3 regions of the Mesorhizobium sp. 131-2-1 genome follow, and region 1 is predicted to be linked to each of the others. Evidence: riboswitches for the same ligand, from Rfam matches in the RefSeq annotation. Region 1 holds a riboswitch; each other region holds the start of a gene.
The links. A riboswitch is a leader RNA that binds a small molecule or an ion and turns the genes downstream of it on or off. The one in region 1 is predicted to bind thiamine pyrophosphate.

Region 1 (3,338 bases):
TCCGGTTCGGCAGCGATCAGGTTGAGATAACAGACCATCGCCTTCGTCGAATCGATCAGCCCCTCGTCCATGTTGATGTCGATGATCTGGGCGCCGTTGGCGACCTGGTCGCGTGCCACGTCGAGCGCTGCGACATAGTCGCCCGCCGTGATCAGCTTGCGGAACTTGGCCGACCCCGTGACATTGGTCCGCTCACCGACATTGACGAAGGGAATCTCGTCGGTCAGCGTGAACGGCTCCAGCCCGGACAGGCGCATCTTCGGCTCGATGTCGGGGATGGCGCGCGGCGGATACTTCTTTACCGCCTCGGCGATGGCACGGATATGATCCGGCGTCGAGCCACAGCAGCCGCCGACGACATTGACCAGCCCCTCGCGTGCGAAATCCTCGATCTGCGCGGCCATGTATTCCGGGCTCTCGTCATATCGGCCGAATTCATTGGGCAGGCCTGCATTCGGATAGGCGCAGGTGAAAGTGTTGGCGACGTCCGAAATCTCGGCCAGATGCGCGCGCATGGCCTTGGCGCCGAGCGCGCAGTTGAGGCCGATGGTGAACGGGCTGGCGTGACGCACAGAATGCCAGAAGGCGGTCGGCGTCTGGCCGGACAGCGTGCGGCCGGACAGGTCGGTGATCGTGCCGGAGATCATCACCGGCAGGTGCACGCCTTTCTCGATAAAGATCTCGTTGCAGGCGAAGATCGCCGCCTTGGCGTTCAGCGTGTCGAAGATGGTCTCGATCAGGATGATGTCGACGCCGCCGTCGATCAACCCGCGCAACTGTTCGCCATAGGCGAGGCGCAGATCGTCGAAAGTCACGGCGCGATAGCCTGGGTTGTTGACGTCAGGCGACATCGACGCCGTGCGATTGGTCGGCCCTAGCGCACCGGCAACGAAACGGCGTTTGCCGTCTTCCCGCTGTGCTCTCAGCGCGGCACGGCGCACCAGCCGCGCTCCGTCGCGGTTCAGCGCATAGACGGCATCCTCCATTCCGTAATCAGCCTGGGCGATCGAGGTCGAGGAGAAGGTGTTGGTCTCGAGGATATCGGCGCCTGCGATGGCGTACTGATAGTGGATTTCCTCGATCGCCCCGGGCTGGGTCAGGATCAAAAGGTCGTTGTTGCCTTGCTGGTGGCAGGGGCAGCCGGCGAAGGCCTCGCCGCGAAACTGGCTCTCGTCGAAACCCAGACCCTGGATCTGCGTGCCCATGGCGCCGTCAAGGATGAGGATGCGTTCGTGCGCTGCTGCGGTCAGCGCAGCAACCACTTCGGAACCGTCGGGCTTTGCCGCGGCGGGGCCGAACAGGTCATCCAGCGATGAGGAGCTTTGCGACATTTTTCATCCTCAAGACGACAGCCGCATCCAAGGCACATAAAGACATCTTTATGTCAACATACGCCCTCTAAGACCTTCTGTCACCCCAGTGCGCGTCGGTTTCACCCAGTCAAGTGGCCTTCGCCGGCTTTCATTGTCTGCAACTCCATATACCTGGACGAAGCGCGTATCACCTCCCTGAAGCCGCGGATTATCACGTTCGATTAGGATAACCACATACTGGACCGCCTGAGCTACTCCGTCGATCTCGACGCAGATGGCCGTTACGCTTTCTCCATCCTTCGCTTGACAAGATAGCGCGAGCCCGTTCAACTTGAGGCATTCACCAGGGGAGTCCCGGCAAGGGGCTGAGATACTGCTGGCTTTCGCGGCGCAGTGACCCGTTGAACCTGATCCAGTTCATACTGGCGTAGGGACGGTGCAAGCGCTTTGCGGGAGTTCATGCCCGAGGTCCTGTTTTGGCAGGACGACCAAAGCGTCTTTTCATCCTTCCGGCACAGAACTGGGTCTCCAATGCACGAGCAAAGGAGCCTCAAGATGAATGCCCTCACCCCCGCCGTTTCGACGGGACCGCTGCCCGCCTCACGCAAGATCCACAAGCAAGGCACCCTCCACCCGCAGATCAGGGTGCCGATGCGCGAGATCTCCGTCCATCCGACCGCCGGCGAACCGCCCGTCACCGTCTACGATCCGTCGGGGCCCTACACCGACCCGACTATCGACACCAGCATCGAAAAGGGCCTCGCCCGGCATCGCCAGGAATGGGTCATCGCCCGCGGCGATGTCGAGGCCTATGACGGCCGCTATGTCCGGCCGGAGGACAATGGGTTCGCGACGGGCGAGCGCCTGACGCCGGAATTTCCCGTTCGCAACCAGCCGCTCAGGGCCAAAGCGGGCAAGGCGGTGACCCAGCTTGCCTATGCGCGCGCCGGCATCGTCACGCCCGAAATGGAGTTCGTCGCGATCCGCGAGAATCTGGGCCGCGAGATGCTGCGCGGCAAGATTGAGCGCGACGGCGAGGCCTTCGGCGCGGCGATCCCCGACTTCGTCACCCCGGAATTCGTGCGTGACGAAGTGGCGCGCGGGCGGGCGATCATTCCCGCCAACATCAATCATCCCGAGAGCGAGCCAATGATCATCGGCCGCAATTTCCTGGTCAAGATCAACGCCAATATCGGCAACTCCGCCGTCACTTCGTCGATGGCCGAAGAGGTCGAGAAGATGGTGTGGGCGATCCGCTGGGGCGCCGATACGGTGATGGACCTGTCGACGGGCCGCAACATTCACAACATCCGCGAATGGATCGTGCGCAATGCGCCGGTGCCGATCGGCACGGTGCCGCTTTACCAGGCGCTGGAAAAGGTCGGCGGCATCGCCGAGGACCTGACCTGGGAGGTCTATCGCGACACGCTGATCGAACAGGCCGAACAGGGCGTCGACTATTTCACCATCCACGCCGGCGTGCGGCTGCACTACATCCCGCTGACCGTCGACCGGGTGACTGGGATCGTCTCGCGCGGCGGCTCGATCATGGCCAAATGGTGCCTGCACCATCACCGGGAGAGCTTCCTCTACGAGCACTTCGCCGAGATCTGCGACATCTGTCGCGCTTACGACGTGTCGTTCTCGCTCGGCGACGGGCTTCGTCCGGGCTCGATCGCCGACGCCAACGACGCGGCGCAGTTCGCGGAGTTGGAAACGCTCGGAGAGCTGACGCAGATCGCCTGGGCCAAGGACTGCCAGGTGATGATCGAGGGGCCCGGGCATGTGCCGATGCACAAGATCAAGCAGAACATGGACAAGCAGCTCGCCGTCTGCGGCGAGGCGCCGTTCTATACGCTTGGACCGCTCACCACCGACATCGCGCCGGGCTACGACCACATCACCTCAGGCATAGGCGCGGCGATGATCGGCTGGTTCGGCACGGCCATGCTCTGCTATGTCACGCCCAAGGAGCATCTCGGCCTTCCCGACCGCAATGACGTCAAGACCGGCGTGATCACCTAC
Region 2 (3,338 bases), 1.0 Mb from region 1:
TTCAGGTGGCGAACTGGACGAACACGGCTTTGTGCGCGACTACCAAGATCTGGCGGCGTTCAAGCACTACATCGATGGGACGTTCGACCATCGGCATCTTAACGACGTGCTGGGGCATGACCATGCCACAGCGGAATGTCTGGCCAGGCACTTCTACGACTGGTGCAAGGTGCGGCTACCCGAAACCTCCGCCGTGCGGGTGAGCGAGACGCCGAAAACCTGGGCGGAATACCGACCATGACTTGCGCGTTGCATCCCGGAATCCGGGTGAGCGAGATTTTTGGGCCGACCATTCAGGGCGAAGGCGTGCTGATCGGCTTGCCGACGGTGTTCGTAAGAACCGGCGGGTGCGATTATCGCTGTTCCTGGTGCGACAGCCTGCATGCGGTGGACCGTCGCTTCCGCCATGATTGGGAGATGATGTCTTCCGACGCGGTTTGGCAAAAGGTCATTGCACTTTCCGGCGGTCAGCCCGTGATGGTATCGCTGTCGGGCGGCAATCCGGCCATCCAGCCGCTTGGCCAGTTGATCGACCGCGGGCATGGTGAGGGCTACCGTTTTGCATTGGAAACCCAAGGTTCGGTGTCTAAGCAATGGTTCGCGGATCTCGACGTGCTGGTACTCAGCCCCAAGCCGCCCTCAAGTGAAATGACGACAGATTGGGCCGCGTTCGACGCCTGCTTAGAGGCGGCGCAGGATAAGCCGCAGACGGCGCTCAAGCTCGTCGTCTTCGACGAAGATGACTATGCCTATGCCAAAGACGCCGCGGCGCGCTACCCGCAATTACCCGTCTATCTGCAGCCCGGCAATCACACGCCGCCGCGTCCCGGCAACGAAGACGCGTTCATCGACATGGCCGGTGTGATGAGGCGCATGGAATGGCTGGTTGAAAAAGTGACCCGTGACATGTGGTTCGAGGCGCGTGTACTGCCGCAGCTTCATGTTCTGCTCTGGGGAAACAAACGGGGCGTCTAGCCGAAGGGGAAGGATTGCCGACGATGAGCAAGACAGACCTCTATAGCAATCTCACCCAACTGGGCGGCAGCAGCGTCGTTCCGGAAAGCCCCGAAAACACCGTGCTGGAAAAGGCACCGAAATCCGCATGAGGGCTCGCCTTATTGGGGGCGCTTCACCGCTCCTCTGGAGCGTGACTTGCTCTCGATACTACCATGCTTTTCCGCTGGGTTTGTTTGGTCGCCGATCACCGCTGCGGGACGAATGCGCTTGACAAAATAGCGAAGGGCCGTTCAATTCGATGCATTCACCAGGGGAGTCCCGGCAAGGGGCTGAGATACTGCTGGCTTTCGCGGTGCAGTGACCCGTTGAACCTGATCCAGTTCATACTGGCGTAGGGACGGTGCAAGCGCTTTGCGGGAGTTTACGCCCGAGGTCCTGTTTCGGCAGGTCGGCAGAAGCGTCTTTTCATCCTTCCGGCACAGAACTGGGTCTCCAATGCATGAGCAAAGGAGCCTCACGATGAATGCTCTCACCCCCGCCGTGTCGACGGGACCACTGCCCGCCTCGCGGAAAATCCACAAATCCGGCGTCCTCCACCCGCAGATCAGGGTGCCGATGCGCGAAATCTCCGTCCATCCGACGGCCGGCGAACCGCCCATCACCGTCTACGATCCGTCAGGACCCTATACGGACCCTGCTGTCGAAACCAACATCGAAAAGGGCCTTGCCCGGCTTCGCCACGAATGGGTCACGGCGCGCGGCGATGTCGAAGCCTATGACGGCCGCCATGTCCGGCCGGAAGACAATGGATTCGTCACGGGCGAGCGCCTGACGCCGGAATTTCCCATTCGCAATCGGCCGCTCAGGGCCAAGGCAGGCAAGGCGGTCACGCAGCTAGCCTATGCGCGCGCCGGCATCATCACGCCTGAAATGGAGTTCGTCGCCATCCGCGAGAACCTCGGCCGCGAGATCCTGCGCGGCAAGCTTGAGCGCGACGGCGAAGCCTTCGGCGCGGCGATCCCCGACTTCGTCACGCCGGAGTTCGTGCGCGACGAGGTGGCGCGCGGACGCGCGATCATTCCCGCCAACATCAATCATCCCGAGAGCGAGCCGATGATCATCGGCCGCAATTTCCTGGTGAAGATCAACGCCAATATCGGAAATTCGGCGGTCACCTCCTCGATGGCCGAGGAGGTCGAAAAGATGGTCTGGGCGATCCGCTGGGGCGCCGATACGGTGATGGACCTCTCGACCGGCCGCAACATCCACAACATCCGCGAATGGATCGTGCGCAATGCGCCGGTGCCGATCGGCACGGTGCCTCTCTATCAGGCGCTCGAAAAGGTCAACGGCATCGCCGAGGATCTGAGCTGGGAGGTCTACCGCGACACGCTGATCGAACAGGCCGAACAGGGCGTCGACTATTTCACCATCCACGCAGGCGTGCGGCTGCACTACATCCCGCTGACGGTCGACCGGGTCACGGGTATCGTCTCGCGCGGCGGGTCGATCATGGCCAAATGGTGCCTGCACCATCACCGGGAGAGCTTCCTTTACGAGCATTTCGCCGAAATCTGCGACATCTGCCGCGCCTATGACGTGTCCTTTTCGCTCGGCGACGGCCTTCGTCCCGGCTCGATCGCCGACGCCAATGACGCAGCGCAATTCGCCGAACTGGAAACGCTCGGCGAGCTGACGAAGATCGCCTGGGCCAAGGATTGCCAGGTGATGATCGAGGGGCCCGGCCACGTGCCGATGCACAAGATCAAGGAGAACATGGACAAGCAACTCGCCGTCTGCGGCGAGGCGCCTTTCTATACGCTTGGACCGCTGACGACCGACATCGCGCCGGGTTACGACCACATCACCTCAGGTATCGGCGCCGCCATGATCGGCTGGTTCGGCACCGCCATGCTCTGCTACGTCACACCGAAGGAACATCTCGGCCTTCCCGATCGCAACGACGTCAAGATTGGCGTGATCACCTACAAGATCGCAGCACACGCCGCCGACCTGGGGAAGGGGCATCCGGCGGCGAAAGTCAGGGATGACGCCCTTTCCCGCGCGCGCTTCGAGTTCCGCTGGGAGGACCAGTTCAACCTGTCGCTCGATCCCGAAACAGCGCGGTCCTTCCACGACCAGACCTTGCCCAAGGAAGCGCACAAGCTGGCGCATTTCTGCTCGATGTGCGGGCCGAAATTCTGCTCGATGCGGATTTCCCACGACATTCGTGCCGAAGCGCAGAAGGAGGGCATGGCGGCGATGGCGGCGAAATACCGCGAGGGCGGCGATCTCTACGTGCCGGCGGACGAGACCGGCACACCGCTGGTGCCGGAGGCGCATGAGCGGTCATGAGGGTGCTGGTCAAAGGGGCCGGCGTC
Region 3 (3,338 bases), 1.1 Mb from region 1:
ACCACGGTGCGCAACAGCGCCGCGCGCTGGCGCATTCCGCCGGAAAGCTCGGCCGGCCAGGCGCGTTCGAAGCCGGCGAGGCCGAACTCGGCAAACAGCGGCGCCACGCGCTCGCGCGCCGCCCGACGGCGCACGCCCTGCACCTCCAGCCCGAGCGTGGCGTTGTCGATGATGCGCCGCCACGGCATCAGCGCGTCGCGCTGCGGCATGAAGGCGAAGCGGCGGCCATGGTCGTCGAGCGGCGCGCCGTCGAAGCGCATTTCGCCCTCGCCCTTCAGCGCGCCGGTGAGCAACTGGAACAGCGTCGACTTGCCGGCTCCCGACGGCCCGAGGATGGAGACGAACTCGCCCGCCGCGACATCAAGCGAAATGCCTGACAGGACCTCGAGCGCGCCGAAGCTTTTGCGCACGTCGCGGAGTTCCAGCCGGGTCATGGCGACCCGTCCCGGGCATGTCCAGGCTTGCGATCGCGCCCGCCGCGCTCGCTCTTAGCATTTTCCCAGGGCATGGCCAGCCGCTGCACCAGCACGGCCAGGCCGAACAAGGCTAGCGTAAGCGCGGCACTGACGGCGACTGCGGCAAGCACGAGGTCCGGCCGGAAATTGTTCTTGGCGCTGAGCATGTAGATGCCCAGCCCTTTCGCCGCGCCGGCATATTCGGCGAAGATCGCGCCGACCACGGCATAGGTGATGGAGATCCTCAAGCCGGCGAAGAAATAGGGCAGCGCCGAAGGCAGCCGCGCCAGCCAGAAGATGCGCCAGCGCCCCGCCCCCATGGCGGCGAGCATCTCGGCGATCTCCTTTTCGGTCGCGGCAAAACCCTCGACCAGCGCCACCATCATCGGGAAGAAGGTGACGAGCGCGACGAGCAGGATTTTTGGCGCGAGCCCGAAGCCGAACCAGAGTACGACCAGCGGCGCGATCGCCACCAGCGGCAAGGTCTGGCTGGCGATCAAAAGCGGAAACAGCGCGCGCCGCAGCCGCGGCAGGAAATCGACCAGCGCCGAGAGGATGAAGGCGGCGAAGAGCGAGCAGGCAAAGCCGGCGGCCGTGGCACGGATGGTGGGAAGCGTGTTTTCGGCCAGCGCTTCGCGGTTCTCCCAGGCCTGCAGCAGCACGCGCGACGGCGCCGGCAGCACGGTAGGGGCGATGCCGCCGAGGCGGGCGTAGAGCTCCCATGCGGCAAGCAGCAGCGCGAAAGCGAGGGCGGCGGGAACCAACTTGGCGAGGGTCGAGGTGAAGGCTGATCTCCCCCCTTGCGGGGGAGATGTCCGGCAGGACAGAGGGGGGTGTGACGGAGCGCCAGCTTTTGAAATTTGTCCTGAAGGAACTGACGAACGCCGCGCATGTAGCCAACTGACAGGCCGGCGGGACAGCGCCCCTCTCTGCCTTGCCAGGCATCTCCCCCACAAGGGGGGAGATTGGCCGTCGCCTCGGCTTTCGCCAATCACCGATGACCCCGCTCCCTCTTCTGAGAAGCGGTCAGATGCGGGGATCTCTCCCCCACGCAAAGGGTCGAACGGAACAGCCACGACAATATCCTCGACAGCGCCTGCGCGCCGCTCAAACCGCGGTCGGGCTGTTCGCCGAAATGGTGATGTCGAGGGTCACATGACCGGCGCCGGGGCCGAAGCGGCAGAAGGCTTCGGCGAGCGTGGCAAAGATCGCGCCGGCATCGCCGCGCAATTTGGTGCAGAAGTGCTTCGAGCGCTCGAAGACGCCCGACTGCTTCAGGAAGTCGATGCAGCCATAGATCTCGTCCATATGGTCGCCAGTGCCCATCACGTAGAGCGAGAACTGGGCGGCGGCCGGCTGGTCGACCGAAGGCGTCGCCTGAACGGCGCGGATGGCGGCCAGCTTGCGCTCGTCCAGCGGGATCACCGGCCCGCCGATCTCGTCGGAGCGGCAGATCGGATCGTCGGGCTCGCCGGGACAGCCGCGCGAGACCGCCGCCGAGAGCACGCAGTGCTTGCCGCTCCTTGCCGCCGCCACGAACAGGTCGCGCATGGCCGGGAACAGCACCTCGGGCGGCCCGACCAGAAGGGTCGAGATGTCGTCGGTCTCGATCCGCAGCCTGTCGCGCCAAGGATCGAGCGCGCCGAGCGCGCCGAGGATGACGCCGACGAAATCGTCGGCCATCGGATAAAGGGAAATCTGTGCGCCGGAAAACATGGCCCGCCTCGCTCCGCTGGTATTATCCAGATCAGCTTTAGGGTCCGGAGGCTTGCCGCCCCCATCTCAGCCCCGACCGTACGGAGCACCCCTGTGGATGCGGCGGTTAAAGCACTGTTTGGAGGCTTGGGGAAGCGGTTTTTGGCGGCCTCCGTCAGACCAAGCGCCTCATCTCCCCCTAGGGGGAGATGGCGCGTCACAAGATTTTTGCGGGTTTCTCGCAGCCATCCAATCGTTCAATTTGTACGAATGTTGCTTGACCGATATTCGTACGTAAAGTACGATATTTCCCTTCTTCTCCGGAGGGACCTCCTTGAATACCGCGAACCACGCCGCCTTCGCCGACCTCTCCCGCCCGCTTTTGTCGCCACTGCCGCTCGAGCAGCGCGAACGCCTCGCCGGCGCCTGGCGGATGGCCAGCCAGGACATCGCCGAGGACATCCGCTTCATCCGCCAGTACCTGAAGGTCATCGCCGAGAAGGACGAACGCCTGTCGACCGGCACGCTGGTCCACAGCCGCGCCTATGTCGAGGCCTGTGCCGGCTGGCTGCCCCAAACCGTGGCACGCTATCTGCGCAACCTGCGCGCCATCACCGAATGCGAGCTCGCGATGACGGCGGCGGGCGTCAGGTTTGCGCTGTCGAGCGATGCGTGGGAGGCTTGAAGGGCGGGCGCTTCCCCTTCTCACCCCACAAGGGCGAGAAGGTCAGATGCCTCCCTACCAGCTGAACTGCAGCCCCGCATTGCCGCCGACGGTGCCGCTGGAGAAGGCGATGCCCATCGTCCCGGTCAGCCGGCCGCCATGGGCAAAGCCTTCGCTCAGCACCGCAGCTCCGGTGAAGCCGAAGGCGTCGGCGCCGCCGGCATTGCCCCAGTTGACGCGCAGGCCGAAATGCTCGCCCTGGACGAGATCCGGCGCGGCAAGGGCGGCCGAGATCGAGGCGTTCTCGAAGGCGCGGGTGACGCGGTTGTCGATGTCGTCGACATGGCTGGCCAACGCGGTCTTGCCGGTGACGGTGGTGGTGCCGCCATTGCCGTCATCGACCTCCTTCCTGGTGTCGCCGGTCTGGGCGTTGATGCAGGTGTCGGTGCCGGGGCTGTAATAGTAGTTGGCACCGTAGGCATAGCACAATTTGACGTATTCGACCGGCTTCGCCAGCGCCGGCG

Region 2: another riboswitch for thiamine pyrophosphate. It lies ahead of thiC (phosphomethylpyrimidine synthase ThiC); the one in region 1 lies ahead of thiC (phosphomethylpyrimidine synthase ThiC).
Region 3: another riboswitch for thiamine pyrophosphate. It lies ahead of JG743_RS22310 (Ykof family thiamine-binding protein); the one in region 1 lies ahead of thiC (phosphomethylpyrimidine synthase ThiC).

Annotation. Positions count from the first base shown of each region.
Region 1 is NZ_AP023247.1:5,632,703-5,636,040, forward strand. Features, by position in the region: gene metH (methionine synthase) at 1-1,331, opposite strand, end outside; partial or broken gene JG743_RS34680 (aspartate 1-decarboxylase) at 1,449-1,628, shown strand; TPP riboswitch at 1,649-1,765, shown strand; gene thiC (phosphomethylpyrimidine synthase ThiC) at 1,869-3,338, shown strand, end outside.
Region 2 is NZ_AP023247.1:6,660,183-6,663,520, forward strand. Features, by position in the region: gene queD (6-carboxytetrahydropterin synthase QueD) at 1-241, shown strand, start outside; gene queE (7-carboxy-7-deazaguanine synthase QueE) at 238-975, shown strand; TPP riboswitch at 1,257-1,373, shown strand; gene thiC (phosphomethylpyrimidine synthase ThiC) at 1,477-3,312, shown strand; gene thiO (glycine oxidase ThiO) at 3,309-3,338, shown strand, end outside.
Region 3 is NZ_AP023247.1:4,580,485-4,583,822, forward strand. Features, by position in the region: gene JG743_RS22300 (ABC transporter ATP-binding protein) at 1-434, opposite strand, end outside; gene JG743_RS22305 (ABC transporter permease) at 431-1,219, opposite strand; gene JG743_RS22310 (Ykof family thiamine-binding protein) at 1,563-2,171, opposite strand; TPP riboswitch at 2,162-2,274, opposite strand; gene JG743_RS22315 (hypothetical protein) at 2,485-2,835, shown strand; gene JG743_RS22320 (porin) at 2,890-3,338, opposite strand, start outside.